Regions from separate parts of the Streptomyces sp. NPDC003016 genome, predicted to be linked through region 4. Evidence: riboswitches for the same ligand, from Rfam matches in the RefSeq annotation. Region 4 holds a riboswitch; each other region holds the start of a gene.
What was found. Region 4 has a riboswitch for cyclic di-AMP ahead of ACWDZ4_RS30185 (M23 family metallopeptidase). Riboswitches for the same ligand answer to the same signal wherever they lie in the genome.
Positions count from the first base shown of each region.

Region 1: another riboswitch for cyclic di-AMP. It lies ahead of ACWDZ4_RS16660 (transglycosylase SLT domain-containing protein); the one in region 4 lies ahead of ACWDZ4_RS30185 (M23 family metallopeptidase).
Region 2: another riboswitch for cyclic di-AMP. It lies ahead of ACWDZ4_RS06045 (transglycosylase family protein); the one in region 4 lies ahead of ACWDZ4_RS30185 (M23 family metallopeptidase).
Region 3: another riboswitch for cyclic di-AMP. It lies ahead of ACWDZ4_RS30820 (M23 family metallopeptidase); the one in region 4 lies ahead of ACWDZ4_RS30185 (M23 family metallopeptidase).

Region 1 covers NZ_JBSFTV010000017.1:43,328-50,950, reverse strand. The annotation lists gene ACWDZ4_RS16680 (tRNA-dependent cyclodipeptide synthase) at 1-499, opposite strand, end outside; gene ACWDZ4_RS16675 (hypothetical protein) at 1,771-2,319, opposite strand; partial or broken gene ACWDZ4_RS16670 (NADP-dependent phosphogluconate dehydrogenase) at 2,375-2,523, shown strand; gene ACWDZ4_RS16665 (aspartate/glutamate racemase family protein) at 2,912-3,577, opposite strand; cyclic di-AMP (ydaO/yuaA leader) riboswitch at 5,290-5,450, shown strand; gene ACWDZ4_RS16660 (transglycosylase SLT domain-containing protein) at 5,453-6,211, shown strand; gene ACWDZ4_RS16655 (GntR family transcriptional regulator) at 6,479-6,850, shown strand; gene ACWDZ4_RS16650 (pectate lyase family protein) at 7,099-7,623, opposite strand, start outside.
Region 2 covers NZ_JBSFTV010000005.1:154,967-162,589, forward strand. The annotation lists gene ACWDZ4_RS06035 (cytochrome P450 family protein) at 1-302, shown strand, start outside; gene ACWDZ4_RS06040 (transglycosylase family protein) at 416-1,429, shown strand; cyclic di-AMP (ydaO/yuaA leader) riboswitch at 1,697-1,867, shown strand; gene ACWDZ4_RS06045 (transglycosylase family protein) at 1,871-2,608, shown strand; gene eno (phosphopyruvate hydratase) at 2,867-4,153, shown strand; gene ACWDZ4_RS06055 (FtsB family cell division protein) at 4,284-4,760, shown strand; gene ACWDZ4_RS06060 (DUF501 domain-containing protein) at 4,828-5,376, shown strand; gene ACWDZ4_RS06065 (Ppx/GppA phosphatase family protein) at 5,373-6,314, shown strand; gene ACWDZ4_RS06070 (NAD(P)/FAD-dependent oxidoreductase) at 6,766-7,623, shown strand, end outside.
Region 3 covers NZ_JBSFTV010000050.1:11,083-18,705, reverse strand. The annotation lists gene ACWDZ4_RS30825 (GntR family transcriptional regulator) at 77-766, opposite strand; gene ACWDZ4_RS30820 (M23 family metallopeptidase) at 937-1,749, opposite strand; cyclic di-AMP (ydaO/yuaA leader) riboswitch at 1,763-1,960, opposite strand; gene ACWDZ4_RS30815 (M16 family metallopeptidase) at 2,195-3,562, opposite strand; gene ACWDZ4_RS30810 (M16 family metallopeptidase) at 3,583-4,962, opposite strand; gene ACWDZ4_RS30805 (DNA gyrase/topoisomerase IV subunit A) at 5,178-7,623, shown strand, end outside.
Region 4 covers NZ_JBSFTV010000047.1:31,697-39,319, reverse strand. The annotation lists gene ACWDZ4_RS30210 (aspartate aminotransferase family protein) at 1-972, shown strand, start outside; gene ACWDZ4_RS30205 (helix-turn-helix domain-containing protein) at 1,031-1,630, shown strand; gene ACWDZ4_RS30200 (DUF6126 family protein) at 1,632-1,778, shown strand; gene ACWDZ4_RS30195 (tyrosine-protein phosphatase) at 1,770-2,615, opposite strand; gene ACWDZ4_RS30190 (alpha-galactosidase) at 2,782-4,878, shown strand; cyclic di-AMP (ydaO/yuaA leader) riboswitch at 5,203-5,378, shown strand; gene ACWDZ4_RS30185 (M23 family metallopeptidase) at 5,381-6,334, shown strand; gene ACWDZ4_RS30180 (SGNH/GDSL hydrolase family protein) at 6,527-7,318, shown strand; gene ACWDZ4_RS30175 (STM4011 family radical SAM protein) at 7,271-7,623, opposite strand, start outside.

The sequences.
Region 1 (7,623 bases), on a different contig from region 4:
GTGCCGTACTGGACTTCCTGTCCGACTTGGTGGACAGGAAGTAGTCCGCGAGTTCCTCGCAGGTCCTGCGGAACTCGTCGTCGGTGCCGAGGAGTTCCAGTATCCGGGTGTGGATCTCCCGGTAGGCCGGATTGTCGGTGAACTCCGACAGAGCGCGGGCCCGGACCCGGCCGTCGCCCGGGTCGAGGGCGGACGCCGCGTTGTTCACCTTGGCCCGGACGCCGCGCAGGTTCTTGACCGCCTTGCGCTGGGCGTCGACGGGACCGTACCCGAAGGCCTCGTACATCTCGGCCACATGCAGGTCGGTGTAGAGGATGTCGACCTCGCGGAAGTGGTCGACCCCCCAGCGGCCGAGATCCAGGACCCGCTGGGCGGAGAAATAGCTGTTGCCGGGTGAGATCCCGATGAGGGCATGATCCGCCTCGGCGTGAATCACCTGGCAGTGCGGAGTGTAGGGCTGGATCCGGAAGAGTCCGGTGGTGGTGGTTGTCGCTGTCACAGCAGTCAACGTCGTCAACGGAGAGTGTCCTCCGCGTCGCTAGTCCCGATGGAGCCTCGTGCTCCTGGTGTGGCGACGACGCCGTGAAGTTAACGATCGAACACGGAGCGTGTCAACGCCGTCTCATGAGGCGTGAGTTGCCGCTGGGTACCCCCTTCCATCGGCGTCCCCGTACGCCAGGGGCGTACCGATGGCTGAACCTGGCCGCCCCCGCCACTTGGCCGAATCCCTGCGTGCAGGTGGTTGTGGCGCCGTGGACTGGTGAGATGCAGGCGTCGCGTGTGGCGCGGAATGAAAGCTTCCATAACGTCTTCCGGACGACATGCGACCTCGTCCCGTCATCTGCCGTACGCCTGTTATTCATCTGCTGTTGACGATTCAGGCGCAGGCAAGGATGTTCATGCCCCAAAGAACTGGCTTACGGCCAGGTGGAACATCCCTGAGAGGGTCGATCCGGCTCTCTCTCGTCATCCTCCTCGGGCCCGTGGGGACAGCGGTCTCCGTAGTTCTCGCCGAAAAGCAACGCTGAGGAGCCGACCCGCGAGGGGTCTTGAGGCGTAGTGGCCCGGGGGTGGCTGGTGGTGATTCAGCAGGCCGCCGCGCGGACGAGTACGAGTTCGGTGCCCGGTCTGACCGGGTGGGGTGTTTCGCTGCGCGGCCTGAGACGAGCGAGGTGAGGACCGCGTGGGTTGCGCCGTAGCTCTCGTGTCGTCCGGTGTATCGCTGGAGCGTGCGCCACCGCCGGAACTCGGCGCTGGCGTGTTCGGCACAGATCCGCCGGCAGGACTGGCAGCGCTTCCTCCCGCGCCCTCCGTACCGCTCGGTCACGGGCCTGCCTCCCGATCCCTCCGCTTCCTGGACGGAGCCGGTACCTGGTCGGGGAGCTCGCCGTCCAAGCCCCGTCAGCCGTCGTCGACCTGGGCTTTCACGTCCCGGTCCCGGTGAAAATGTTCGGGGGTGCCCTCGGTGCGCACAGCGGTCCGGTCGCGCATCCGGCCCAGCCGCCCGGCACCCGACCACGGGGTACGGCCCTGTCCGTCGCTGACCGTGGTGGTCCTGATGGGGTGCTGCCTCTGCTTGCCGGAGACGAAGACCCCTCTGGAGAGCTCTCCGTTCGGTGAGCTCGCAGCGAATCGAGACCGGCGCCCCGGGCTGCCATGGCCCGGGGCGCCTGTTCCGTGCCTGACCTGATCAGGTCTTCTTGGTCTTGGCGGCCGGAGCGCCGGGGCCGCAGGACAGGCGGGCCGCCGCCAGGCCCGGCCTCCTCTTCCTCACGTTCCCCATCGGTTCGGAGCACTCCAGGCTGCCTGAGCCGTCGACGATCCAGCCGGTCGCCCGGCCCGCCACCGGCTTGCCGTGTCCCCGCAGGTGTACCGAAAGTCCGCGGTGACCTGCCGTACCCGGGCGAAGTCCACGAAGGTTCCCGCGCCGTCGACGCCGGCGCTGCCCGCGTCGAGGTCCGGTACGGGCCTGCGGACATGGGCGAACTCATCGCCGTCACGGTCAGCAGCGTCCGTTTCTCCGATGCGGGCGCCCAGCGAACGAAGCGCGGCCTCCGCGCCGGCCTGCGGTCCTTTCTCGAAGGTGACGGCGACACGCGGTGTGTGAAGTGGCGTCAGTCTGTGCGCGAGTCTGCCGTCTCCCTTGCCGATCTCCTGCTTCTCGGCGACACCTGTCAGGACGTCCCGCTTGTCGGCGTTGAACCATGCGTACGTGCCGTTCTCGCATGGGGCGCCGACCGTGCGCCTGGCCTTGTCGGCCGGCTCGCCGCCACCGGACGTACAGGCAGCCGTGCCGCGAGCAACGCGGCAACGGCGCACGCCGAGAGGCAGGTCTCTTCGATCTTCATGCTCTTGTCTCCCGGACCACTGGTCGTACGACGCGCTGCGCGCGGAGCGGCTGGCCCCGGCCCTCACCAGGGGCAGCGCGGCTTCTTCGGGGCGCACACCTGCCGGCGCACCGACCGTGAGGGTTCGTTCCACACCCTCTGGGGCGGCGACCGGTCACAAGTGCCCGCCGGTTGATCAGACCTCCGTGGGTCCCGGGGCCGGCTCGGGATCGGGTACGGGCTCGGGTCCCGGGGGCTTCGGGACCGGATCGGGCCCCGGCTCGGGCGGAACCGGCACCGGACCGGGCCCCGGGCCCGGCAGGGGGCCCGGGTCTGGGCCGGGCACGGGCGGGCCGGGTACGGGCGGGCCGGGTACGGGCGGGCCGGGGGGAGGGGTCGGCGACGGCGGTACGGGGTCCGGGTACGGATGGGTCATGGCTGGCCTCCTGCCTGTCGTGCGACGGGTTCAAGACCCACTTTCTCCCTCTGCGGCTGCCCCCGCCCGCCGGGGACACACATCCGGGTACGGGTGAACCGGAACGACCGGTACTGGCGCCCGCCGTCACCCCTGCCGACAGGCGCCGTCACCGCTGCCGGACGGCCTCCGCTGCCGCGCGCAGACCGGGTACCGGGCTGGAGAGCACGGGCACGGCGGTGCGGTCGTCACGGGTGCGGGTGGCCGCGTCCGCCATGGACGCCTGGGCCAGCACCACCACGTCCACTCCGGTGATCGCGTCGACGGTCCGGGCGACGAGGTCCAGGTAACCGTCCCGGTCGCCGTCCTCGAAGTACCTCCACGCGCCTTCGGCCGGCACGGTGCGGAGGTCGGCCCGCCGCTCCGCCGCGTCCGCCTCCTCCCTGATCAGGTCGCACGTGGGCCCGAAGGTGCTCTCCACCGTGGCGACCACCGCTATGCGGACCGTGTCGCGCTCCGGCGCGGCGGCGACGGCCGCGGCCGCCATCGGACGGTCCAGGCGCAGCACGGGGACACCGAGCCGCGCGCCGTACGCCTCCGCCACCGCGCCGATGGTGGAGCACGTGCAGAGCACGGCCGTGGCCCCGCCCTCACCGACGGCCGCGGCGAGCACCGCGGCGACCTCGGAGTCCGCGGCGCCGGGCCCGCCGGAGCGGGCCCTGGCCAGCAGTTCCTCATGGATCACGTGGCGCATTTCGAGGCCGGGGTGCTCGCGGTCGCGCAACGCCTCGAAGACGGGGACGTGGGCGGGCGAGGTGTGCAGCAGTGTGAGCATGCCCGCGATCCTAGAACGCGATCGGGACGTGTCCCCGGTGCGGAGCAGCCCGGAACACGGTCCGGCGGCGGTGTCAGTGGCGGTGCCTGGGGTCTGTCCTGTCGATCAGCGCAACGGGGACACACATGAGCCGGCGTGCCGAAGAGAGCGGCTGTACCGCGGAACTGACGGGTGATCTGGAGGTTGCCTACCGCGATCCGCGGGAACGGAAGCTCAGGTCCGGAGCAGCTGTGGGCCACCGGCCCCGACGTGGACCGCGCCGCCGAGTGGTGGCTGCGCGAGCTGGGCGCCCCCCCTTCCCGTACCTCTTCGCCTTCTCCCGCTCGCCGTGGAGGAGATGCTGCCGCCCAGTGGAGAGGCGGCCCGCTCCCCGCAGCAGGACCGAGACGAAGACCGGGGCTGGTGGCCGATCCTGCGGCTGCCCGCCCTCGTCGGCCGCGTCGCCGCCGGGGCGAACTGCCTGGACCCCGGCCCCTCGGCCCTGGCGGGTGAGCCGCGGCTGCCGGCCCTGCCGGGGGTCGTCGCCCGGCTCGCCTACCGCACCCCGGCGGGCGATCCGCTTCCGCTGCGCCCCGCGATCGGCGCGGCGACATCCCGGCTGCGTGAGGAGCCGGCCGCGGGGACCGGCCCGCTCACACTCTTCTCGCTGCAGAGCAACTACCCGGGGGGAGACGCCCCTTCCACCGGGGTGCTCACCGCCCACCCGACGGTCACAGAGGTGGGCGACACGACGTACGCCGTACGCCATCTGCGTGTGGATCCCGTCGCGCTCAAGGGGCCTGACGTTCCGTTGCTGGAGTTCCTGGACGCCTGCCTCGACTCCGTGCTCCCCTCCCCGCGGCTGCCCAGCCCTTCCGGGCTGCCCGGCCGTCGCGGACCTGCGGCTGCTGCTGAGCGACGGCTTCGCCGCGCTCGGGGAGCCTCTGGCCGCCGACGGCGACCGGGTCCCGGGCTGGGTGCGGCACCCCGCGCGCCCGGTGCCGCACCTGGCGGAGGAGTGCGCCCAGGTCTGCGGACTGGACGAGGACGCCGCGGTGCTCTCTCTGATGCTGCTCGCCCTGCCGGACCCCTCGGACCGCAACGTCAAGGGGTGGACCGGCCGGAAGCCGGTCCACTTCAAGACTGCGGTGGCCGAACGGGGCGGATCGGAGGTGGTGTTGCGCGCGGACCGGGCGCGGGCGGGCCGTTCCCTCTTCCCGTCGGGCGCCTGGCAGGAGCGCAAGCCGCCGCGCCTCCCCCTGGAGGCGTCGAAGCTCGGCCTGCTGTCACTGGCCAGGGAGCGTCGGCCGACGTCACACCTGGCGGCGGTGCCCTCCGGTCCGCCGCCCTGCTTTTCGCGGATGCGTAGGAGGTCCGTAACGGCTGGAGCCGGCCGGAGAGAGCCCCGAACCCTTGCGATGCAATATCGGGCTAAATGCCTCTATCGCATGCCATATAGCATGCCTGTTGGGGCGGTTGGGCGCCCGCCTTTGACCGGCGGAGCCCCCCAAGTGATATGAGTCACGGCCCACAACGGCATGGCGGAAGCGGTACTGGGCACAGTTCCGGCCCCCAGAAAGAAAGTTGAGTCCTCGCTCAGGGCGAGTGACGGATTTTTCTCCGTCCGGAACCGCGATATGGATCATGCGGAGCAATTTCAGGGCTTGTTCCGCCCGGCCACTCTCGCTTACGGTCACCGTCAATCCGGGTGGACCGCCGAATCCTGCCGCCGTCCGGAAACCACACCCACTCACGTACGGCAGGAGCGGGGGACCCAGGTAAGCCGCCGATCCGGAATGCCGGAACGGCTCGGGGTGAAGTCGCATTCACATGCGGCCGGGCATCTCCAGCCCGAACCCGACAGCTCACCTCGCAGGCGACGGAGAGGAATTCACCATGCCCGCAAAGGGTAAGCACCGTCGTTCCAAGTACGCCTCACTCACTCGGGGCTTCATCGCCGCGGGCACGGGAGGCGCCGCACTCGTCCTCCCGCTCATCGGCGCGACCTCTGCCGGCGCGGCGCCGCAGGCCGTCGCTGCCGAGAAGGCCGACTCCGTCATCTATGCCGTGATGTCCGGCGACTCGCTCTCCAAGATCGCCGGTGACCACTCCGTGGCCGGTGGCTGGGAGAAGCTGTACCAGGACAACCGGGAGGCCGTCGGCGACAACCCCTCGCTGATCCGTCCCGGCCTTGAGCTGACCATCGCCAGGGGGACCGAGGCCAAGGCCGAGGCCGAGAGGCCGGCGTCCGCCTCCGACCGGGCCGACCGTTCCGAGCGGAAGACCGCACCGGCCGCCGAAAGCGACGCCCCCGCCGTGGAATCCGCGTCCTATTCCAACGACCTCGACGGCTGGATCAAGGAATCGCTGGCCATCATGGCCAAGCACGGAATTCCCGGTACGTATGACGGAATTCACCGGAACATCATGCGCGAGTCCTCGGGCAACCCGATGGCCATCAACAACTGGGACTCCAACGCAGCCGCCGGAACGCCCTCCAAGGGGCTTCTCCAGGTGATCCAGCCGACGTTCCAGGCCTATCACGTGCCCGGTACGTCGATGGACAGTTACGACCCGGTCGCCAATATCACCGCCGCGTGCAACTACGCCGCCGACAGGTACGGCTCGATCGACAATGTGAACGGCCCCTACTAGGAGGCCCACGTCGTCGGCCCCGCTCCCCCGCCGTTCAGGCGGTGGGGCGGGGCCGACGGCGTCGTCCGTCCGGGTCGCGGAGGTACGCGAGGTACACCACGCCGGGCCCCAGCCAGACGGGCCCCGGGGCGAGTGTCTCGCCGTCGAGCCGGGGAGAAGGCGAGGGCGGTGCTGAACAGCTGCCCCGGAGCCCGTGCGCGCACGCCGTGCCCGGCAAGCAGCCAGACGTCCAGGTCCCCGGCGGGCTCGGCGAGCTGCCCCACGCGGGTGCCGTCCAGCGGCTCGGCCGCCTCCCGCGGCTGCTCGTGCGACCCGGCGCCCGAGCTGAGCGGCGTCCGCCGGCTGTCCGGCCCCGACGCGGTACGCGCCCGGACAGCCCCGGCCGTGGTCCTGGTCCTGCTGATGCCGGGTGAGCGCCTGCCCGGCACGGCGCACATCGCCACCGCCCTCGGCGTGGCCGAGATCACCGTCCGTCGCGCCCCGGTCCCGCTGTGTGCCGACGGCGTACTGGAACACCGGCGCGGGCGGGGCGGCGGCACGGGCGGGACGCCGGCGACCCGGCCGCCGGGCATCCGGCTCCGGGCACCGTCCTCGCCACCGGCGCCTACCGCTCGGACGCGGAGGCGGTGCACCGGCTGATCGACCACCGGCTCGCCCTGGAGTGCGGCCTCGCCCGCCGGGCGGCCGGCCGCGCGACCGAGGAAGCTCTGGGTCGCCTCGACGGCCCCGCCGCTCACCGTCCCCTCCGGCGTGGTGCTGGCCTGGCGGCGACTCGACCGCTCTGCCCGCCGTACCCCTTGGACGCCCTGCGCTCCGCCCACCACGAGCACCGCGCGCTCCTCGACGCCCTGCGCCGCCGGGACACGGCGGCGGCCGCTGTGCGCCGGTCAGCCGATCCGGCCGGTGCCCGCGCCCGCCGTCACCGAGGAGACGACGGAGGAGGCCGGCTCCGCCGTGTAGCTGTACGGCGGGTTCGTGAAGGAGCCCGTACGGGATATCTCGGTCGCGGCGCCTCCGAGGTCGTTGCCGCGCAGCACCGCGTACCCGTCGACCTCACTGCTGCGGCTGGTGGTCACGGCGAGCTTGGTCGTACGGAAGACGTTGTTCTCGACGAGCATCTGCGCGCCCATGCGGGAGTGCACGGCGGTGTCGGCGCCCTGTACGTAGTTGTCGTAGAAGTGGCCGGTGCCGAAGCGCAGGCTGGGGATGCGCGAGAAGACGTTGCTGAAGTGGTTGTGGTGGTACGTCACGCGCAGGCGCCCGGTGTCCTCGGCCGCGTTGTTGTCGCTGTGGCCGACGAGGCTGCCTTTGAAGTGGTCCTTGAACGTGTTCCAGGACACGGTCACCGAGTCGGACGCGTGCGTGATGTCCAGAAGTCCGTCGTAGTAGTCCTTGTCGCCCTGGTTGCGGTC
Region 2 (7,623 bases), on a different contig from region 4:
TGGGCGACCCCGTGCTCGTCGTGCTCGCCGCGGCCGACCGGGACCCCGAACGCTTCGACGACCCGGACACGCTCGACCTCGCGCGCCGCGACAACCAGCACCTCGGGTACGGGCACGGCATCCACTACTGCCTCGGTGCGCCGCTGGCCCGGCTGGAGGGGCAGACGGCGATCGCGACGCTGCTGCGACGCCTCCCCGATCTGCGGCTTGCGGCAGAACCCGACGATCTGCGGTGGCGTGGCGGCCTCATTATGCGCGGATTGCGCACCTTGCCCGTGCAGTTCGGGGCAGAACGGAAGTGACGGCGCGTCACGGGCGAGACCTTCATGTGATCTCCGCTGTATCGACTTGTGACAGACGTTCGAGTGCGGCTACGTTCACCGTCAACCTCAGCCGTCACTCGAAAGGCCACCGCATGCGCTCCGGGAACGGTAGACACCGCCGCCCCCGTCAGGCTCCAGCTCTCGTCGTCGCGGCAGGAGTCGCCGGATCGGCCATCGCCATCCCGCTGCTCGGCGCGACCGGCGCGAACGCTGCCGAAGCCACGACCTGGGACCGGGTGGCCGACTGTGAGAGCGGCGGCATGTGGAGCGCCGACCTCGGCAACGGCTACTACGGCGGACTCCAGTTCTCGCCGGAACTCTGGCAGCGCTTCGGCGGTACGGCGTACGCGCCGCGCGCCGACCTCGCCAGCCGCTCGCAGCAGATCCAGGTGGCCGAGAAGGTACTGGCCGAACAGGGACCGCAGGCGTGGCCGAGCTGCGCGCCCATCTCGGGCCTGACGGAGGATGAGGACGCCGCGCCGGGCGGCGGCGCGACCGCCGGGCCGGAAGCCGCGCCGAAGGCCGGCTCCAAGGCCGGCTCCAAGGCCGACACGTCGGCCGAGGCGCCGGCGAGCACTACGGCCCCGAAGGCTTCCTCGGGCGGGAAGGCGGCCGGGGCCGGGAAGTCCGCCGAGCCGGCGACGACCCCGCCGGCCGGCGCTGCCGACTCCGCGGAGGCCGAGGCCGGCGCCGCCGCCGAGAAGCCCGGTGCGCCCGCCCGTGAGGTCGCTGGGGCCACCTCCGAGAAGGGCGCCTCCCAGGGCAGGCACCGCGGCGCGGGGGCCCGGGAGGACGCGGACGTCATATCTGGCGATTCGGGCATCGACCGCGAATCGGGCCGCCATGCCTCGCGAGGTGACGGACCGACACGTGACGCGGTCGACACGTCCGGCGCCCGGGAGCAAGAGCAAGGGCAGGAAGCGGACGCGGGCAAGGGCGAGGACGCGGACCAGGGTTACACCGTCCGCGCCGGCGACAACCTCTGGGCCATCGCCGACGCGCACGACGTGCGCGGCGGCTGGCCGGCGCTCTACGCCGCGAACGAGAAGGCCGTCGGGTCCGATCCGGACCTCATCGTCCCTGGCCAAAGCCTCGATCTGGACTGAAATCGGGGGCAGTTCGGGCCGCTATGTCCCCATTGGTGTCAGTGAGACATGGATCTCTTTGCCTCACTTCACACGGTCGGCCCGAACGGTCCGTCAGTCTCGCCCCTGACCTGCGCGGATGGGGATCAGGGGGGAGGGTAAATGGGTGATATTTCCGCGATGCTCCTCTTTGAACATCACGGGCTCATGTGTTTACGGTCGAACCGCTCGCCACCGCGGGCCCCGTCGACCGTCACGCCGAATCCTGCCGGCGGCCGGGGGGAACTGACGCGTAAAGCGCCGTAGGCAGGAGCGGGGGACCCAGGTAGGCGCCGGGCCCGGACGTCGCAAGACGGACGGAACCGGCTTGGGGTTAAGGCGCGCGACACAGATCGCGCGGCCGGGCACTCATTGGCCCGAACCCGACAGCTCACCTCGTAGGCGTCGGTGAGGAGATGTCGCATGCTGTTTTCCGGCAAGGCCAAGCACCGTCGTCCGTCCAAGGTCACTCGCATCGCCACGTTCGCCGGCATCACCGGCGCCGCTGTCGCCGTCCCGCTGATGGGCGCGACGTCGGCCTCCGCCGCCTCCGTCGAGACCTGGGACGCTGTCGCCCAGTGCGAGTCCGGCGGCAACTGGTCCATCAACACGGGCAACGGTTACTACGGTGGCCTGCAGTTCTCCGCGTCCAGCTGGGCCGCCGCCGGCGGCACGCAGTACGCCCCCACCGCCGACAAGGCATCCAAGGCCCAGCAGATAGCCACCGCCGAGAAGCTCCTCGACATGCAGGGCCCGGGCGCCTGGGCCTGCGCCGGTGCCGGCGGCCTGACCAACGACGGTGTCGACCCGGGTGTCGACACCTCCGGCTCCTCGCAGCAGCAGCAGCAGCAGCCGCAGCAGCAGAAGGCCGCGCCCCAGCCGCAGCAGACGCAGGAGCAGGCCGCCCCGCGCGCCGCCGAGCAGCCCGCCTCGCGCAGCGAGGTCCGCTCCGCGCCGAAGGCCGAGACCGCGAAGCCCGCCGCCCCGAAGACCATCAAGAAGGGCGACGGCGAGTACAAGGTCAAGTCCGGCGACACCCTCGGCAAGATCGCCGAAGCGAAGAAGGTCAAGGGCGGCTGGGAGAAGCTCTTCGAGCTGAACAAGGACATCGTCGACGACGCCGATGTCATCTACGTGGGCCAGCAGCTGCACCTCGGCTGACCCGCCTCCCCTCCGGAGCACCCCGGTCCGGCGCGCTCCCCCGTGCGCGCCGGGCCGGGGTTTCCCCTTTCCCCTTACCGATCAGTAGTCCGGAACGCCGTCCCGCACATCCCAGAGTTACGTCCGCTATTGCGGGGATTCGGGCGTCTTCTTGTCCCAGCGGGCGGGCGAACGGCCGATCGATGCCCCCGAGCCGGTTAGGCTCTTGTCGCAAGGCCAAAGTGACCCTGCACCCCTAGCGTCACATCCCAGAAGGAGATGCTCGTGCCGTCCATCGACGTCGTCGTAGCCCGGGAAATCCTGGACTCCCGAGGCAATCCCACGGTCGAGGTCGAGGTCGGCCTCGACGACGGCAGCACCGGTCGTGCTGCTGTTCCGTCCGGTGCCTCCACCGGAGCGTTCGAGGCCATTGAGCTTCGCGACGGTGACCCGAACCGCTACCAGGGCAAGGGTGTCGAGAAGGCCGTCCTCGCCGTCATCGAGCAGATCGGCCCGGAGCTCGTCGGCTACGACGCCACCGAGCAGCGCCTGATCGACCAGGCCATGTTCGACCTGGACGCCACCGAGAACAAGGGCTCCCTCGGCGCCAACGCCATCCTCGGCGTCTCCCTCGCCGTCGCGCACGCCGCCTCCGAGGCGTCCGACCTCCCCCTCTTCCGCTACCTCGGCGGCCCGAACGCGCACCTGCTGCCCGTTCCGATGATGAACATCCTCAACGGTGGGTCGCACGCCGACTCCAACGTCGACATCCAGGAGTTCATGATCGCGCCGATCGGCGCCGAGTCCTTCTCCGAGGCCCTGCGCTGGGGCACGGAGGTCTACCACACCCTCAAGTCCGTCCTGAAGTCCAAGGGCCTGTCCACCGGCCTCGGCGACGAGGGCGGCTTCGCCCCGAACCTGGACTCCAACCGCGCCGCGCTCGACCTCATCCTGGAGGCGATCAAGCAGGCCGGTTACGTCCCCGGTGAGCAGATCGCGCTCGCGCTCGACGTCGCCGCCTCCGAGTTCTACAAGGACGGCAGTTACGAGTTCGAGGGCAAGTCCCGCTCGGCCGCCGAGATGACGGAGTACTACGAGGAGCTCGTGGCGGCGTACCCGCTCGTCTCCATCGAGGACCCGCTCTACGAGGACGACTGGGCCGGCTGGAAGGCGCTCACCGACAAGCTGGGCACCAAGGTCCAGATCGTCGGCGACGACCTCTTCGTCACCAACCCGGAGCGCCTGGCGCGCGGCATCGAGGAAGGCGCCGCCAACTCGCTGCTCGTCAAGGTCAACCAGATCGGTTCGCTGACCGAGACCCTGGACGCCGTCGAGCTCGCGCAGCGCAACGGCTTCAAGTGCATGATGTCGCACCGCTCCGGCGAGACCGAGGACGTCACCATCGCCGACCTCGCCGTCGCCACCAACTGCGGCCAGATCAAGACCGGCGCCCCGGCCCGCTCCGAGCGCGTCGCCAAGTACAACCAGCTGCTGCGCATCGAGGAGATCCTCGACGACGCGGCGGTGTACGCCGGCCGCTCCGCCTTCCCGCGCTTCAAGGCGTAACCGCGAGGCGCACCAGTCACGGCGCACCAGCCACGGCGTAACAGCACAGCCAGTCGTCCGTACGTCCCCGGCCGCGGTCCCGTACCGTGTCCGGGGACGTACGTGCGTAACGGCAGGGGAGGCGGGAGACATGGCCGGGAAGGACCGGGACCGGTTCTCCACCGCGACCAGGCTGCGGGTGCTCGGCGAGCAGACCGCCGCCCGCGTCTACCGCTCGCAGAACCGCCGTCAGGCCCGCCGCTCCCGGCTCACCGGCCGGGCCGCGCTCCTCGTCCTGGTCCTGTGCTCGCTGATCGTGGCCCTCGCCTATCCGATGCGTCAGTACGTGTCGCAGCGCGGCGAGATCGCCGACCAGCAGCGCAAGATGCGGGAGGCCGGCCGGCGCGTCGAGGAGCTCCGCGACGAGAAGGCCCGGCTCAAGGACGACGCGTACATCGAGCGCCTCGCCCGCGAGCACCTCCACCTCGTACGGCCGGGGGAGACGGGCTTCACCGTCGTCGACCCCGGCGCCCGCGACAAGCGCCGCGACGACCGGGCGGGCACCGGCCGTCCCTGGTACACCAACCTCTGGGACGGTGTCGACCAGGCCGACCGCCCGGCCGGGTGACCGGCGGTCAGCAGCGCAGCAACCAGTCATCAGCAGTCACGACACACACGAAGGCACGAACGCACGCATGGACGCCGCACCCCCGACCACCCCGCGCACCGAGCCCACCGAGGCGGACATCGCCGCGTTCAAGCTGCAGCTGGGCCGCCCGCCGCGCGGACTGCGCGCCATCGCGCACCGCTGCCCGTGCGGACAGCCGGACGTGGTCGAGACGGCCCCGCGCCTGGAGGACGGCACGCCGTTCCCGACGCTGTACTACCTGACCTGCCCGCGCGCTGCCGGGGCGATCGGCACCCTGGAGGGCTCCGGCCTGATGAAGGAGATGCAGGACCGCCTCGCCGAGGACCCCGAGCTGGCCGCCGCCTACCGCGCCGCCCACGAGGACTACATCCGGCGCCGCGACGCGATCGAGGTGCTCCAGGGCTTCCCGAGCGCCGGCGGCATGCCGGACCGCGTGAAGTGCCTGCACGTCCTGGTCGGCCACGCGCTGGCGGCCGGCCCCGGGGTGAACCCGTTCGGCGACGAGGCGCTCGCGCTGCTGCCCGAGTGGTGGGCCAAGGGCCCGTGCGTGACGCCGTGCGCCGAGGGCGACACCGGCCAGGAGGACGCCAAGTGACCCGGGTGGCCGCCATCGACTGCGGTACGAACTCCATCCGCCTGCTCGTCGCCGACGCCGACCCCGCCACGGGCGAGCTGACCGACATCGACCGCCGGATGCGGATCGTGCGGCTCGGCCAGGACGTCGACCGCACCGGGCGCCTGGCCCCCGAGGCGCTGGAGCGCACCTTCGCCGCCTGCCGCGAGTACGCCGAGGCCATCGCGGCGCACGGCGTCGAGAAGGTCAGGTTCGTCGCCACCTCGGCCTCCCGCGACGCCGAGAACCGCGAGGACTTCGTACGCGGCGTCCACGACATCCTGGGCGTGGAGCCCGAGGTGATCACCGGTGACCAGGAGGCCGAGTTCTCCTTCACCGGCGCGACCAGGGAGCTGACCGGCCGCGAGGACCTGACCGGGCCCTACCTCGTCGTGGACATCGGCGGCGGCTCCACGGAGTTCGTCACCGGCGACGACCGGGTACGGGCGGCCCGCTCCGTCGACATCGGCTGCGTACGGATGACCGAGCGCCACCTCGTACGGGACGGCGTCGTCACCGACCCGCCCACCCCCGGGCAGACCGCCGCGATCCGCGCCGACATCCGCGCCGCGCTCGACCTCGCCGAGGAGACGGTGCCGCTGCGCGAGGCGCACACCCTCGTCGGACTCGCGGGTTCGGTGACGACCGTGGCCGGGATCGCGCTGGGCCTCGAAACGTACGACTCGGCGGCGATCCACCACTCCCGCATTCCGTACGAGCGGGTCGCGGAGATCACCGACCGGCTGCTCTCCTCGACGCACGACGAGCGGGCCGCGATCCCCGTCATGCACCCGGGCCGGGTGGACGTCATCGCGGCCGGCGCGCTCGTACTGCTGGAGGTCATGGAGCGGACCGGGGCCCGGGAGGTCGTGGTCAGCGAACACGACATCCTCGACGGGATCGGCTGGTCCATCGCCTGAGCGGGCGCCCGGACCCCGGGGCGGCGGGACCCCGCCCGGAGAGGCTCCGGGCGGGGTCCGCAGGCCCTCCCCGGGGCCTCCCCGAGCCCTCCCCGGGCATCGCGGAGGCTCCCCGTCGGCGAACTTCGTGAAGTTCTTCACAAGGAATTGGGGGCTGTCGGCCTCCGATCGGGGGTCCGGGGCCCCGTCCGCGGCCCAACTCGGGTGCGCCACTCGCATTTCGGACGGTTCCGGGCGCGTTGCGCCGAGGTGAAACAGGCCGGTGGTACAGCCCCCGAAAAGTCCCGAACCACAAGCTCACGAGGGGTTTTCAACGCTCTGTCGTACACCGTGGTTCCCCTGCCGCACCATGACCTGTGTCACGTGGGCGGCGGAGTGTAGCAGAGGTGCCCCGGATGCTTGTGAAGGGGCTCACGAGCCACCCCCCTCCGAGGGGTGGATACTCGATGGCATGAGCACCACGGAGCGTCCCAGGATCCTCGTAGTAGGCGGTGGGTACGTAGGCCTGTACGCAGCTCGACGCATCCTCAAGAAGATGCGTTACGCGGAAGCGACCGTCACGGTCGTCGACCCGCGCTCGTACATGACGTACCAGCCCTTCCTCCCCGAAGCCGCCGCCGGCAGCATCTCGCCGAGGCACGTCGTCGTACCCCTGCGACGCGTCCTGCCCAAGGCCGAGGTGCTCACCGGTCGGGTCACCACCATCGATCAGGACCGCAAGGTCGCCACGGTCGCGCCGCTCGTCGGCGAGGCCTACGAGCTGCCCTTCGACTACCTGGTCGTCGCGCTCGGCGCGGTTTCCCGCACCTTCCCGATCCCCGGCCTGGCCGAGCAGGGCATCGGCATGAAGGGCGTGGAGGAGGCCATCGGCCTCCGCAACCACGTCCTGGAACAGCTGGACAAGGCCGACTCCACGACCGACGAGGACGTCCGCCGCAAGGCGCTGACCTTCGTCTTCGTGGGTGGCGGCTTCGCCGGCGCCGAGACCATCGGCGAGGTGGAGGACATGGCCCGCGACGCGGCCAAGTACTACACCAACGTCAAGCGCGAGGACATGCGCTTCCTGCTGGTCGACGTGGCCGACAAGATCCTCCCCGAGGTCGGGCCCGAGCTCGGCAAGTGGGGCAAGGAGCACCTCGAAGGCCGCGGTATCGAGGTCTACCTCAAGACCGGCATGGACTCCTGCGTGGACGGCCACGTGGTGCTGAACAACGGCCTGGAGGTCGACTCCAGCACCATCGTGTGGACCGCCGGCGTGAAGCCGAACCCGGCGCTGGCCCGCTACGGCCTGCCGCTCGGCCCGCGCGGT
Region 3 (7,623 bases), on a different contig from region 4:
CTGAGATATACGTCAGGAATTCCGGGCAGCAGAAAAAGCCCCCGCCCATTCGCTTTCTTTGTATACGGCGCATCTGTTAATTGCGGCCGCCCCCGGTGTGTACGGCATGTTGCGAAGTCCTCACGCGTTCCGGCCGTGGGTCGGGGCGCCGCAGCCGGTACGCGGCCACCGCCCGTTCGGCGTGCAGGGCCGTCAGCGCCCGGGCCCGCTGCGCGTCGCCGCGCGCCACGGCGTCCACGATCGTGCCGTGTTCGGCCCAGGACTCGACGGGGCGGGCGGGCTGCTCGACGGCGTACATCCAGGTGATCTTGTGCCTGAGCTGGGTGAGCAGGGCCGTGAGGCCGGGGCTGCCGGACGCCTGGGCGAGCGTCTCGTGGAACCAGCCGCCCAGGGGGCTCAGGCCCTCGCCCTCGCCCCGGCGGGCCCGCTCCTGACCGAGCCTGACCAGGCCGCGCAACACCTTGAGGTGCGCCTCGGTGCGCCGCTGGGCGGCGCGGGCCGCCGCCAGCGGCTCCAGCAGCATTCTGACCTCCAGGAGGTCGGCGGCCTCCTGCGCGGTGGGTTCGGCCACGCAGGCGCCCGCGTGCCGGCGGGTGGTGACGAACCCCTCGGACTCCAGCGTGCGCAGGGCCTCGCGCACCGGGACGCGCGAGACGCCGTAACGGCGCGCCAGCAGCTCTTCGGTGAGCCGGCTGCCCCGCTCGAAGACGCCGGAGACGATGTCGTCACGGATCGCCGTGCATACCGATTGCGCGGGAATGCGCATGAGCGGACCTCCGCCTTGATCCTCGCGAAACGCGGTCGAATGACGCCTGTTCGGCGACTCTATTGCAGCGGCGCGCGATTTCCGACGGGCGGCAGGAATTCATGGATATATTTTGGCCAACGCCGAAGGCCCCGGCGGTAAGCCGGGGCCTTCGGGAAAACCGGGGTGCGTCAGACGTTCACGCCGTGCGCGCGCAGGTACGCGACCGGGTCCATGTCGGAGCCGTACTCGGGAGACGTACGGACCTCGAAGTGCAGGTGCGGGCCCGTCGAGTTGCCGGTCGAACCCGAGAGACCTATCTGCCGGCCCGGGGTGACGGCCTGCCCGACGGAGACGCCGATGGACGACAGGTGGCCGTACTGCGTGTACGTGCCGTCGTTCATCCTGATGACGATGTTGTTGCCGTACGCCCCGCCCCAGCCGGCCTCGACGACGGTGCCCGCACCGACGGCCACGACGGAACTGCCGGACGCGGCCCGGAAGTCGACGCCGGAGTGGCTGCCGGAGGACCAGAGCGAGCCGCCGCTCCGGTAGCCGGTGGTCACGGCGGAACCGGCGACCGGAAGGGTGTAGGCGGTGAGGCGCTCGCGCTCCGCCGCACGGGCGGCGCGCTCCTCGGCCTCGCGCTTCGCACGCTCCTTCTCGGCCCTGGCTTCCGCCTTGCGCCTGGCCTCGGCCTTGCGCGCCGCCTCGGCCCTGCGCTCGGCCTCCGCCTTGTCGGCGGCGTGCTGCTGCGCCTCGGCCTGGGCGGCGATCCGGTCGGCGAGGGAGTCGCCGACGACGAGGGCCTGGGTCAGGCCGGTCGCCTCGACGGAGTGGGCCGCGTCGGCGCTGGTGCCGGCGGCGAGGGCCGGAGAGGCCAGGCTCCCGACGGCGCCGGTCGTCGCGAGGGTGGCAACGCCCGCGAGGCTCGCGCTCCTGCGCGTCAGACGGCCCGGACGGCTCGGACGACGGTGCTTCCCGGTGGCACGGGTGAACGCCATGGAGTGGCTGGTCCTTTCCTTCCTTCTCGCCTACCGGGTTAGCTGACGGGTTCGGAGCAGGAAGGTCTCCTACGGACCCCTTCCGTACGTACGCACGGAAGGACGTCCGATTCACCCCAGGGACTGGGCTCCTCCAGCCGCGAAGACGGCAGGAGGGTGGGTCCCCGGCTCCCCAGGCTCGCGCCTGACGGGGACTCGGCGATGACTGCCCGGTGCCGCGGATGCGGCTCACTGCTGACGGACAGCCGGACCGACGCTAAACGGGACATCTTTCAATCACCAAAAAGACCCCGCACTTTGTAACGCACCCCACAGGTCAGAAAGGCAACCTCCGCAACAAAACGGACATACGCCAAGGACCCCGGCAGCCTGTCGGCCACCGGGGTCCCTCCACCTCCCGTGGTGAGGGAGTTGCGCAATCGGCTCGGCTCGAACGGACGGACCGTCAGCCGGCGACCACCGTCACGTCACCGATGCCGAGCGCCCTGACGGGCTCCTCGATCTGCGACGCGTCCCCGACGAGGACCGTGACCAGACGGTCCTCGGGGAAGGCGCTGACGACCGCCGCAGTGGCCTCCACCGTGCCCGTCTCAACGAGGCGGGCGTACAGCTGGGCCTGGAAGTCGTCCGGCAGGTGCTGCTCGACCTGGTCGGCGAGCGTGCCGGCGACGGCCGCCGCCGTCTCGTACTTGAGCGGTGCGACACCCACCAGGTTCTGCACGGCGACGTCGCGCTCGGCGTCGGTGAGGCCCTCGGCCGCGAGGGTGCGCAGCACCTTCCACAGGTCTTCGAGCGCCGGGCCCGTGGACTCCGTGTCCACCGAGCCGCTGATCGCCAGCATCGCGGCGCCCGATCCGTCGGGAGCGGAGCGCAGCACCTGGCCGAAGGCGCGCACGCCGTACGTGTAGCCCTTCTCCTCGCGCAGGACGCGGTCCAGGCGGGAGGTGAGCGTGCCGCCCAGGCAGTACGTGCCGAGGACCTGGGCCGGCCAGACGCGGTCGTGCCGGTCGGGGCCGATCCGGCCGATGAGCAGCTGCGTCTGGACCGCGCCGGGGCGGTCCACGATGACCACACGGCCGGTGTCGTCGGCCGTCACCGGCGGTACGGGGCGGGGCTCGGCGGTGTCGCCCTTCCACGCCCCCAGGGTGTCGGCCAGTACGGCGTCCAGGTCGGTGCCGTCGAGGTCGCCGACGATCACGGCGGTGGCGGTCGCGGGACGCACGTGCGCCGCGTAGAAGCCCTTCACGGCGGCGGAGTCGATGCGCTTGACCGTCTCCTCGGAGCCCTGGCGCGGACGCGACATGCGCGAGGTCGCCGGGAACAGCTCCTTGGAGAGCTGCTTGGCGGCGCGGCGGGACGGGTTGGCCGTCTCGTGCGGGATCTCGTCGAGCCGGTTGGCCACCAGCCGCTCGATCTCGCCGTCCGCGAAGGCGGGCGCGCGCAGCGCGTCGGCGAGCAGGCCGAGCGCCTTGGGCAGCCGGGAGACCGGGACCTCCAGGGAGACCCGGACGCCCGGGTGGTCGGCGTACGCGTCGAGCGTGGCGCCGCAGCGCTCCAGCTCGGCGGCGAACTCCTCGGCGGAGTGCTTGTCGGTGCCCTCGGAGAGGGCCCGCGACATGATCGTGGCCACACCGTCGAGGCCCTCGGGCTCGGCCTCCAGGGGGGCGGCGAGGAAGACCTCGACGGCCATGACCTGCTGGCCGGGGCGGTGGCAGCGCAGGACGGTCAGGCCGTTGGGCAGGGAGCCGCGCTCGGGGGCGGGGAACGCCCACGGCGTGGGGGTGCCCGCCTGCGGCTGGGGGTGGAATTCCATGCTCACGGCTGCGGTGTCGGTCACTTGTCCGCCCCTTCCTGCGTACCGGCCGCACCGGCGGCGTCTGCGGTGTCGTCGGCTGCGGCTGCGTCCGCCGCGGGTGTCGGCTCGTACACCAGGACCGCGCGGTTGTCCGGGCGCAGGCGGGCCTCGGCGGCCGCCTGGACCTCCTCCGCCGTGATGTCCAGGACGCGCTGGACGGCGGTCAGCGCGAGCTGGGGGTCGCCGAACAGGACGGCGTACCGGCAGAGTTCGTCGGCGCGGCCCGCGACCGTACCGAGCCGGTCGAGCCACTCGCGCTCCAGCTGGGCCTGCGCGCGCTCCATCTCCTCGGGCGTGGGGCCCTCGGCGGCGAAGCGGGCCAGCTCCTCGTCGACCGCGCGCTCGATGTCGGGCACCTCGACGCCGGCCGACGTCTTGACGTCCAGCCAGCCCAGCGAGGGGGCTCCGGCGAGGCGCAGCAGCCCGAAACCGGCGGCGACGGCCGTCCGGTCGCGGCGGACCAGGCGGTTGTGCAGCCGGGAGGACTCGCCGCCGCCGAGGACGGTGAGGGCCAGGTCGGCGGCGTCGGCCTCGCGGGTGCCGTCCTGCGGCAGCCGGTAGGCGGCCATCAGCGCGCGGGCCGGGACCTCTTCGTGGATCTCCTCGCGGAGCTCCTCGCCGATGATGTCGGGCAGCGTCCCGTCGCGCGGCGGCTGCTTGCCGTCGTGGGACGGGATGGAGCCGAAGTACTTCTCGATCCAGGCGAGGGTCTGCTCCGGGTCGATGTCGCCGACGACCGAGAGCACCGCGTTGTTGGGCGCGTAGTACGTACGGAAGAAGGCGCGCGCGTCCTCGAGGGTCGCGGCGTCCAGGTCGGCCATCGAACCGATCGGCGTGTGGTGGTACGGGTGGCCCTCCGGGTAGGAGAGGGCGGTCAGCTTCTCGAACGCGGTGCCGTACGGAACGTTGTCGTACCGCTGGCGGCGCTCGTTCTTGACGACGTCGCGCTGGTTCTCCATGGACTCCTCGTCGAGCGCGGAGAGCAGCGAGCCCATCCGGTCGGCTTCCAGCCACAGAGCCAGCTCCACCTGGTGGGCGGGCATCGTCTCGAAGTAGTTGGTGCGCTCGAAGCTGGTCGTGCCGTTGAGCGAACCGCCCGCACCCTGCACCAGCTCGAAGTGGCCGTTGCCCTTGACCTGTGCCGAGCCCTGGAACATCAGGTGCTCGAAAAGGTGAGCAAGACCGGTACGGCCCTTGACCTCGTGGCGTGAGCCCACGTCGTACCAGAGGCAGACCGCGGCGACCGGGGTCAGGTGGTCCTCGGAGAGCACCACGCGCAGGCCATTGGCCAGCCGGTGCTCGGTCGCTGTCAGGCCGCCGGAACCGGCCTGCGCTGTGGCCGTGTGACCCATGGGCATGTACGTCCCTTCGATCGCGATATGGAGAAGTCCTGCCACTGTATGCAAGCGCACTGACGCCTGGCGAAGTTCCCGGCCGGTGTACGCCCTCAGGGAACGCCCGAGCAGGCGCTACGGACGGGTCGGGGTCGGCGTTGTCAGTGGACCGGTCCACAATGGTCGGCATCAGACCCAAGAATCCACCCCGACAGAACCGCGAAGGAGCCGCAGCCGCGATGGCCCGCCGCAGCACGAAGACCCCGCCGCCGGACGATGCGTTCGAGGAGAAGATCCTCGATGTCGACGTCGTCGACGAAATGCAGGGCTCCTTCCTCGAGTACGCGTACTCGGTGATCTACTCGCGAGCGCTGCCCGACGCCCGCGACGGCATGAAGCCGGTGCACCGACGCATCGTCTACCAGATGAACGAGATGGGGCTGCGGCCCGACCGCGGCTATGTGAAGTGCGCCCGCGTCGTCGGCGAGGTGATGGGCAAGCTGCACCCGCACGGCGACGCTTCGATCTACGACGCGCTCGTACGGATGGCCCAGCCCTTCTCCATGCGCCTGCCCCTGGTCGACGGGCACGGCAACTTCGGCTCCCTCGGCAACGACGACCCGCCGGCCGCCATGCGGTACACCGAGTGCCGGATGGCCGACGCCACGTCGCTGATGACGGAGTCCATCGACGAGGACACGGTCGACTTCAACCCGAACTACGACGGGCAGGAGCGGGAGCCGGTCGCACTTCCCGCGGCGTATCCGAACCTGCTGGTCAACGGCGCCTCCGGAATCGCCGTCGGCATGGCGACGAACATGCCGCCGCACAACCTGGGCGAGGTCGTCGCCGCCGCCCGGCACCTGATCAGGCACCCCGGCGCGGACCTTGAGACGCTGATGCGTTTCGTGCCCGGGCCCGACCTGCCGACCGGCGGCCGCATCGTCGGCCTCGGCGGCATCAAGGACGCGTACGAGAAGGGGCGCGGCACCTTCAAGATCCGCGCGACGGCCACCGTGGAGAACGTGACCGCGCGCCGCAAGGGCCTGGTCGTCACCGAACTGCCGTTCACGGTCGGCCCGGAGAAGGTGATCGCCAAGATCAAGGACCTGGTCTCGTCGAAGAAGCTCCAGGGCATCGCGGACGTCAAGGACCTCACGGACCGCATGCACGGTCTGCGTCTGGTCATCGAGGTCAAGAACGGCTTCGTCCCCGAGGCCGTCCTGGAGCAGCTCTACAAGCTGACGCCGATGGAGGAGACCTTCGGCATCAACAACGTGGCGCTGGTCGACGGCCAGCCGCTGACGCTGGGGCTCAAGGAGCTGCTGGAGGTCTATCTCGACCACCGTTTCGAGGTCGTGCGCCGCCGCAGCGAGTTCCGCCGCACCAAGCGGCGCGACCGGCTGCACCTGGTCGAGGGCCTGCTCGTCGCGCTGCTCGACATCGACGAGGTCATCCGCCTCATCCGCTCCAGCGACAACTCGGGGCAGGCGAAGGAGCGGCTGATCGAGCGCTTCTCGCTGAGCGAGATCCAGACGCAGTACATCCTGGACACGCCGCTGCGCCGGCTCACCAGGTTCGACCGGATCGAGCTGGAGAGCGAGCGCGACCGGCTGAACGGCGAGATCGACGAGCTGACCGGGATCCTGGAGTCGGACGCAGAGCTGCGCAAGCTGGTCTCGGCGGAACTGGCGGCGGTGGCGAAGAAGTTCGGCACCGACCGGCGCACCGTGCTGCTGGAGTCCGGAAGTTCGCCGGTCGCCGCGGTGCCGCTGGAGGTCGCGGACGACCCCTGCCGCATCCTCCTGTCCTCGACCGGACTGCTGGCCCGTACGGCCAGTGGCGAGCCTCTCGCCCTGGACGACGCCCGGCGCGCCAAGCACGACGTGATCGTCTCCGCGGTGCCCGCGACGGCGCGCGGTGACGTGGGCGCGGTGACCTCGGCCGGGCGGCTGCTGCGGCTGTCGGTGATCGACCTGCCCCAGCTGCCGGACACGGCGTCCGCGCCGAACCTCTCGGGCGGCGCGCCGGTCGCGGAGTTCCTGTCCCTGGAAGCGGGCGAGTCGCTGATCTGCCTCACCACGCTCGACGAGTCCTCGCCGGGGCTCGCGCTCGGCACCGAGCAGGGCGTGGTGAAGCGGGTCGTCCCGGACTACCCGGCGAACAAGGACGAGCTGGAGGTCATCACCCTCAGGGACGGTGACCGGATCGTCGGCGGGGCCGAGCTGCGCACCGGCGAGGAGGACCTGGTCTTCATCACGGACGACGCCCAGCTGCTGCGCTATCCGGCGGGGCAGGTGCGGCCGCAGGGCCGCGCCGCGGGCGGTATGACGGGCATCAAGCTCGCCGACGGCGCCAAGGTGATCTCCTTCACCGCGGTGGACCCGGCGGCGGACGCCGTGGTCTTCACGGTGGCCGGCGCGGCCGGCACGCTGCTCGGCGACTCCGAGACGTCGGCGAAGCTGACGCCGTTCGACCAGTACCCGCGCAAGGGCCGGGCCACGGGCGGCGTGCGCTGCCAGCGGTTCCTCAAGGGCGAGGACACGCTGATCCTGGCCTGGGCGGGCGCGGCTCCGGCGCGCGCGGCGGCGAAGAACGGCACACCGGTGGAGCTGCCCGAGCAGGACCCGCGCCGCGACGGCTCGGGCACACCGCTGACGACGGCGGTGGCGGCTCTGGCAGGCC
Region 4 (7,623 bases):
GCGACGGGCAGGCCCAGGATCCTGTACTGCGCCCACGCCTTCCACGGCCTGACCACGGGCTCGCTGTCGGTGAACGGCGAGGCGGGCTTCCGGGACGGGTTCGCACCGCTGCTGCCGGACACCGAAATCGCGCTCGGGGACCTGGACGCGCTGGAGCGGGAGCTGAAGAAGGGCGACGTGGCCGGCTTCGTCGTCGAGCCGATCCAGGGAAAGGGCGTGCACGAGTCCCCGCCGGGATTCCTGCGCGCTGCCCAGGAGCTGCTCCGCCGCCACAAGGCGCTGCTGATCGCCGACGAGGTGCAGACGGGCCTGGGCCGGACCGGCGACTTCTACGCGTACCAGCACGAAGAGGGAGTGGAACCGGATCTGCTGTGCGTCGCGAAGGCGCTCTCGGGCGGCTACGTACCGGTCGGCGCGACCCTCGGCAAGGACTGGATCTTCAAGCGCGTCTACTCGTCGATGGACCGGGTGCTCGTGCACTCGGCCAGCTTCGGCTCGAACGCGCAGGCCATGGCGGCGGGCCTGGCCGTCCTCACGGTGATGGAGGACGAGGAGATCGTCGCGAACGCCCGGCGCTCGGGCGACCTGCTGCGCGAGCGGCTGACCGCGCTCACCGGCCGCTACGAGCTGCTGCACGACGTGCGCGGGCGCGGCCTCATGATCGGCATCGAGTTCGGCCGGCCCGCCTCGCTGAAACTGCGCAGCCGCTGGACCGTGCTCCAGGCCGCCCGCAAAGGACTCTTCGCGCAGATGGTCGTCGTACCGCTGCTCCAGAGGCACCGCATCCTCACCCAGGTCTCCGGCGACCACCTCGAAGTGATCAAGCTGATCCCGCCGCTGATCGTGGGGGAGGAAGAGGTGGACCGCTTCGTCGGCGCGTTCACCGCGGTGATGGACGACGCACACAGCGGCGGCGGCCTGATGTGGGACTTCGGCAGGACGCTCGTGAAACAGGCGGTGGCGAACCGGTGATTTTGCCCGTGAGGCAAGATGCTTGCCTCACGGGCAATGACTCTGGCCCAATGGAGGCATGACCCCCCGGCTCGAAGAGACGGCCGAAGGACTGCCTTCGGTCGCACCGCAACTGCGCGGTCTGCGCCGCCGCAGCGGCCTCACCCTGGAGGCGGCCGCGCGCCGCGCCGCGCTCTCCCCCGCGCACCTGTCGCGTCTGGAGACGGGACAGCGCCAGCCCTCGCTGCCGATGCTGCTCGCGCTGGCCCGTGTCTACGGTACGACGGTGTCCGCGCTCCTCGGCGAGACGCCGGGCGAGCGGGACGCCGTACTGCGCGCGGACGAGGCGCGGCCGCGGGAGGCCGACGGCTGGACGTACCACCGGGCCGGCGGCTCAGGACGGGCCATGCAGGCGCTGCGGGTGCACGTGCCGTACGGCGCGCAGGGGGACCTGGTGCGGGTCCACCCCGGCGAGGAATGGCTGTACGTGCTGTCGGGACCCCTGCGGCTGGTGCTCGGCGAGAGCGTCCACCGGCTCGACGCCGGGGACAGCGCCCACTTCGACTCGCTGACCCCGCACCGCATCGCGGCCGCCTCCCCGGACGGGGCCGACCTGCTGTTCGTCCACACATTGCTGCAGAGCGCCACCGCCGGGCTGTGCCTGCCCCAGGAGACCTGAGATGCCGGAAGACAAGACCACCGCGCGCCACTTCGTGGAGGACAGGATCCCCCGTGGCCTGGCGATCCGCGTCTTCGTGTACGTCGTCGCGGGCCACCTCTTCGCGGCCTTCGTCTACCTGCTCTTCACGCTCGGGGGCTCACGCTGACGCCGGCCGCGCCCAGCTCTCGTCGAGCAGGCGCAGCCGCAGCCGCTCGCGGGTCTCGGGGGTGACGTTCAGCCCCTCCGCGAGGTAGCGGTCGGTGGTGCCCCAGGTCTCCTCGATCGTCTCGAAGGCCGCGGCCAGGTACTCCGCGCGGGCCTCGAAGAGCGGGCTGAGCAGCTCCATCACCTCGGGGGACATCCCGGCCGACGAGCTGTCGCTGCGGTGCACCTTGTAGCGGCGGCGCGGGTCGTTCGACTTCAGGTAGTCGGCCTCGATGGCATCGCGCTCGACGCCGACCGCGAGCAGGGTCACGGCTATGGACAGGCCCGCGCGGTCCTTGCCCGCCGCGCAGTGCATCAGCGCGGGGACACTGTCCTCGGCGAGAGCGTGCAGGACCTGGCTGTGCTCGGCCGTGCGCTCCTTGATGATCATGCGGTACGTCGCCGACATCCGGTCCGCCGCCTTGCCGTCCGAGAGGATCTCGCGCAGCTCGTCGAGGTTCCCGTCGCGGACCATTTTCCAGAACACGGCGCCGTCGGCCGGGTCCGTCAGCGGCAGGTTCACATTGCGCACACCCGGCAGCTCGATGTCCGGGCCCTCCAGCTTCTGGTCCACCTCGTTGCGGAAGTCGAAGACCGTGTGGAGGCCCAGCGAACCGAGGAACGCCGCGTCGGCGGCGGTGGCGTGCGCCAGGTGGCCGCTGCGGAAGAGGGCTCCGTACCGGACCCGCCGCCCGTCCACGGTCGGCAGACCGCCGACGTCACGGAAGTTGCGCACCGCGGCGAGCTCGGGCTCCGGTTCGGGCTCTGTCGACGGGACCTGCGGCAGCTGCTGTGTCACGGGGGCTCCTGAAATCTGCCGTCGGCGCTGCTCGCCGACTTCGGCGCGTTTCGACGATACGACATGGGTACCTGGGGCAAGCATCTCGGCCGTCGCCGTGCGGGCGTTGCCCCGGGGCGGCGGGGCGGCCAAGATGATCGCACCTGTGCCGATCCGAGGGGACTGGATGATCGAGACCGGCGGCAACGGCCGTACCTGGCTGCTCTCCGGGGCGGCCGGCAGCTACGCACTGCACCTCACGGACCAGGACGAGCTGGTCCACCTGCACTGGGGGCCACGGATCTCCCTCGCCGACGCCGAGTCCCTCGCCGCCGAACCCCCGTCGCCCTACTGGCCGTTCGAGTCGCAGCTCGACGGGCGCGAGGAGTACCCCGTCGAGGGCGGGCCCCGCTTCGTACGCCCCGCCCTGTCCGTGCGTACGCCCGAGGTGCGCGGCACCGAGTGGCGCTGCGACGGTTCCGCCGCGGCGGGCGACGAACTGCGGCTGCGCTTCACCGACCCCGTGCACCACCTCGGCCTCACCCTGCACTACCGGATGCGCGAGGACTGCGACGTCGTCGAGCGGTGGGCCACCGTCGCGCACGAGGGACCGGCCGGCGCCCCCGCCCTGGAGCTGCTGCGGGCCGATGCCGCCGCCTGGACACTGCCCCGGCGCGAGCGGTGGCGGCTGAGCCAGCTGCACGGCCGGTGGGCGGCCGAGTCCCGGCTCGTACGCTCCGCACTCACCCCCGGCGAGAAGATCCTGGGCAGCCGCCGCGGCCACACCGGACACCAGCACCTGCCGTGGGTCGCGCTCGACGCGGAGGGCGCCACGGAGGAGAGCGGCGAGGTGTACGGCTGCGCGCTCGGCTGGTCCGGGTCGTGGCGCATCGCCGTACAGCAACTGCCCGACGGCACCGTCCAGATCACCGGCGGGGCCGGGCACGACGACTCGGGTCTGCTGCGGCTGGCGCCCGGCGGAACGTACACCACACCCGTCTTCGCGGGGCTGTGGAGCGAGGGCGGGTTCGGCGGCGCGAGCCGGGCCTGGCACGCCTGGCAGCTCGCACACGTCGTCCCCGGCGCGGAGCGGGCGCGGCCCGTTCTTTACAACTCCTGGGAGGCGACCGGATTCGACATCTCCGAGGAACAGCAGCGCGTGCTCGCACGGCGGGCCGCCGACATCGGCGTGGAGCTGTTCGTCGTGGACGACGCCTGGTTCGGCGCCCGGACCAGCGACCGCGCCGGGCTCGGCGACTGGACGCCCAATCCGGACCGCTTCCCCGGCGGGCTGGGGCCGCTCGCCGACGAAGTGCACGGCCTGGGGATGCGGTTCGGGATCTGGGTCGAGCCGGAGATGGTGAACGCGGACAGCGATCTGTACCGGGCGCATCCGGACTGGGTGCAGCACCATCCCGGCCGCACCCCCACGGAGTTCCGCCACCAGCTCGTCCTCAATCTGGCGCGCGGCGACGTCCAGGCGTACCTCTGGGACCAGCTCCACGGGCTGCTGTCGAACGCGCCCGTCGACTATGTGAAGTGGGACTTCAACCGCTGCTTCACCGACGCGGGCTGGCCGGGCGAACCGTACCCGCAGAAGCTGTGGACCGAGCATGTGCACGCCCTGTACGCGCTCCTCGACCGGCTGCGGGCCGCGCATCCGGACGTCGCCTTCGAGTCGTGCTCGGGCGGCGGCGGGCGGATCGACCTCGGGATCCTCTCCCGTACCGACCAGGTGTGGACGTCCGACAACACCGATCCGCTGGACCGGCTCGCCATCCAGCACGGCTTCAGCCAGCTGCATCCGGCGCGGGCGATGGCCGCCTGGGTCACCGACAGCCCCAACACGCAGCTCAACGGGCGGGTCAGCTCGCTGCGCTTCCGCTTCGTGAGCGCGATGGCGGGGGTGCTCGGCATCGGCGGCGACCTGGCCGGGTGGAGCGAGGACGAGATCGCCGAGGCGCGCGAGTGGGTGGACCTGTACAAGGAGATCCGGCCGGTCGTGCAACACGGCGAGCTGCATCGGTTGCGGGCGCCCGAGGGCGGGCTGAGCGCGGTCCAGTACGTGCGCGGGGACGACACCGTCGTCCTCGCCTGGCTCCAGGCCCAGCACTACGGCGAGCAGCAGCCGCCGCTGCGCCTGCGCGGGCTCGACCCGGGCGCGGCGTACGCCTGCCTCGACACCTCGGCGGTGCACCGGGGTTCCGTACTGCTCCACCGGGGACTGCGCACCGCGCTGCGCGGTGATCTCGATGCCGCGGTCTTCCGGCTGAGGAGGGTCTGACCCCTTGCGGAGCGCAGCCAGGGAGGTAAGCGGCACTTGGGGCTAAATGGGCTATTTTGGTGCAACTCCCCTTGCTGTGACGGTAAATGGCGGGACTGCTGGTGAGCAGGATCATATTCGTGACAGTGCGTGGCGGAGTGCCGGGTGCGAATTCCAGTTCACGGGCGGTGCGTAAAGATCCGTAATCGACGGAGGGTGACGGGAATTCCGTGGTGAATTCCCGTCAGGCAACGACCGTCCGAATGGACTGGCTTGTACGGGGCAGCCCCGTCGGCTTACGGTCACCGCAATCCGGGTGGACCGCCGAATCCTGCCACCTCCCGGAATCCGCACTCACTCACTCACGCGTTGGCAGGAGCGGGGGACCCAGGTAAGTACGCCGGTGATCCGGACGTCTCATGCGTCCGGACCGGCTTTGGGGTGAAGTCGCGCAGCAGCGCGGCCGGGCATCTCCAGCCCGAACCCGACAGCTCACCTCGTAGGCGCCGGAGAGGAATGTTCCATGCCCGCAAAGGGTAAGCACCGCCGCCCGAGGTCCAACTCGATCACTCGCGGAATTGTCGCCGCGGGAGCGGGTGGAGCCGTACTCGCACTTCCCCTGATCACCGCCACCGGTGCGAACGCCGCGGAGAAGGCCGCAGCCCCGGCCGCCGCGTCCGCCTCCGCGGTGACCGAGAAGGCGACGCCGCAGAAGAAGGCCGACGCCAAGGTCTACTCCGTGGTCTCCGGCGACTACCTGTCGAAGATCGCCGAAGAGCAGAACGTGCGCGGTGGCTGGCAGGAGCTGTACGAAGACAACCGTGAGGTCGTCGGCGGCAACCCCTCGCTGATCCTGCCGGGCATGAAGCTGACGATCGGCGCCAAGGCGTCGGCGCCCGCGAAGCAGGCCCCGGCGAAGCCGGCGGCCGAGGCGCCTGCCGCGCCCAAGCCTGCCGCCCCCAAGGCCGAGGCCGCCGCCCCCAAGGTCGAGGCCAAGGTCGAGGCCAAGGTCGAGGCCAAGGCGGAGGAGTCCACTTCCGTGAACTCCGCCTCCGCCGCGCAGAGCACCGGCTCCGGCTTCACCGCCCCGGTCTCCGCGAGCGTCACCACCCCGTACCGCGCCGCCGGCGGCAGCTGGTCCAGCGGCTACCACACGGGCGTCGACTTCGCCGCGGCCAGCGGTACCCCGGTCAAGGCCGTCGGTGCCGGCACCGTCGTCTCCGCGGGCTGGAGCGGCTCGTACGGCAACGAGGTCGTCATCAAGCACGACGACGGCCGGTACTCGCAGTACGCCCACCTGTCCTCGCTGTCCGTCTCCTCCGGTCAGAGCGTCGGCGGCGGCACGCAGATAGGCCTCTCCGGTTCCACGGGCAACTCGACCGGCCCGCACCTGCACTTCGAGATCCGCACCGGCCCGAGCTACGGCTCGGACGTCGACCCGCTGGCCTACCTGCGCGGCCACGGCGTCACCGTCTGACCCGTCCAGGGCCGGCCCGAACGCTCCCCGTACGCCCCCTTCCGCTGCCCACACCGGGCGGCAGAAGGGGGCGTACGTGCGTTTTCGGGCTATTCCGGGTTGGACAAAACTTGACCGGTGTCATATATCACCCCGCGTCAACCCCTCCCTACGGTGGCGTAGGTCACTTGTTCCAGTGAAGGATGTGCCGACGTGGCAGACGATTCGAGATCATTCAGGGCAGGCACCATCGGGTCGTACGCGGCGATCGGCGACAGCTTCACCGAAGGCGTCGGAGATCCCGGACCCGACGGTGCGTTCATCGGCTGGGCCGACCGGCTCGCCGTACTCCTCGACGACCGCGTACCCGAGCACACGTTCCGCTACGCCAACCTCGCCGTACGCGGCCGTCTCCTCGACCAGATCGTGGCGGAGCAGGTCCCGCGCGCGAAGGCGCTCGCACCCGACCTGGTGAGCTTCTGCGCCGGCGGCAACGACATCCTCCGGCCCGGCAGCGACCCCGACGACGTCGCCGAGCGCTTCGAGCGGGCCGTCGCGGACCTCACCGGCGCCGTCGGCACCGTCATGGTGACCACCGGCTTCGACACGCGCACCATGCCCGTGCTGCGCCATCTGCGCGGCAAGATCGCGACGTACACGGCGCACGTGCGGGCGGTGGCCGACCGGTACGACTGCCCGGTGCTCGACCTGTGGTCGCTCAAGTCCATCCAGGACCGGCGCGCCTGGGACGTCGACCGGCTGCACCTCTCGCCCGAGGGCCACACCCGGGTCGCGCTGCGCGCCGCGCAGGTGCTGGGACTCGACGTCCCGGCCGACCCGGACCAGGCGTGGCCGCTGATGGCGCCGCGCGGCTCGCTGGAGGCGCGCAGGGACAACATCCAGTGGGCGCGGGAGCACCTGGTGCCGTGGATCGGGCGCCGGCTGCGCGGGGAGTCCTCAGGTGACCACATCGAGGCGAAGCGGCCCGATCTGCTGCCCCTGTGAGAGGGCGGCAGGTGCGCGGGGGACGCGTTCCAGGACGCCGCCCGCGAACACGTCGTACAGCGGCAGCGTCTCCAGGTGGACGTAGCCGATGTGGCAGTCGCAGACGGCGAGGGGGCAGACGCGCGGACGCAGTGCCCGCCGGTACGAGCCGTCGTAGAGGTTGCCGAGCTCGGCGCGCACGAAGTGGCAGCGGCGCACCGTGCCCTCGCCGTCCACCGAGATCACCGATTCGCCGGTCCGGCAGGGGAGACCGGCGGAGCGGTGCGGATGGCGGCTGTACGGGAAGAGGGGGTCCAGGGCCGTCC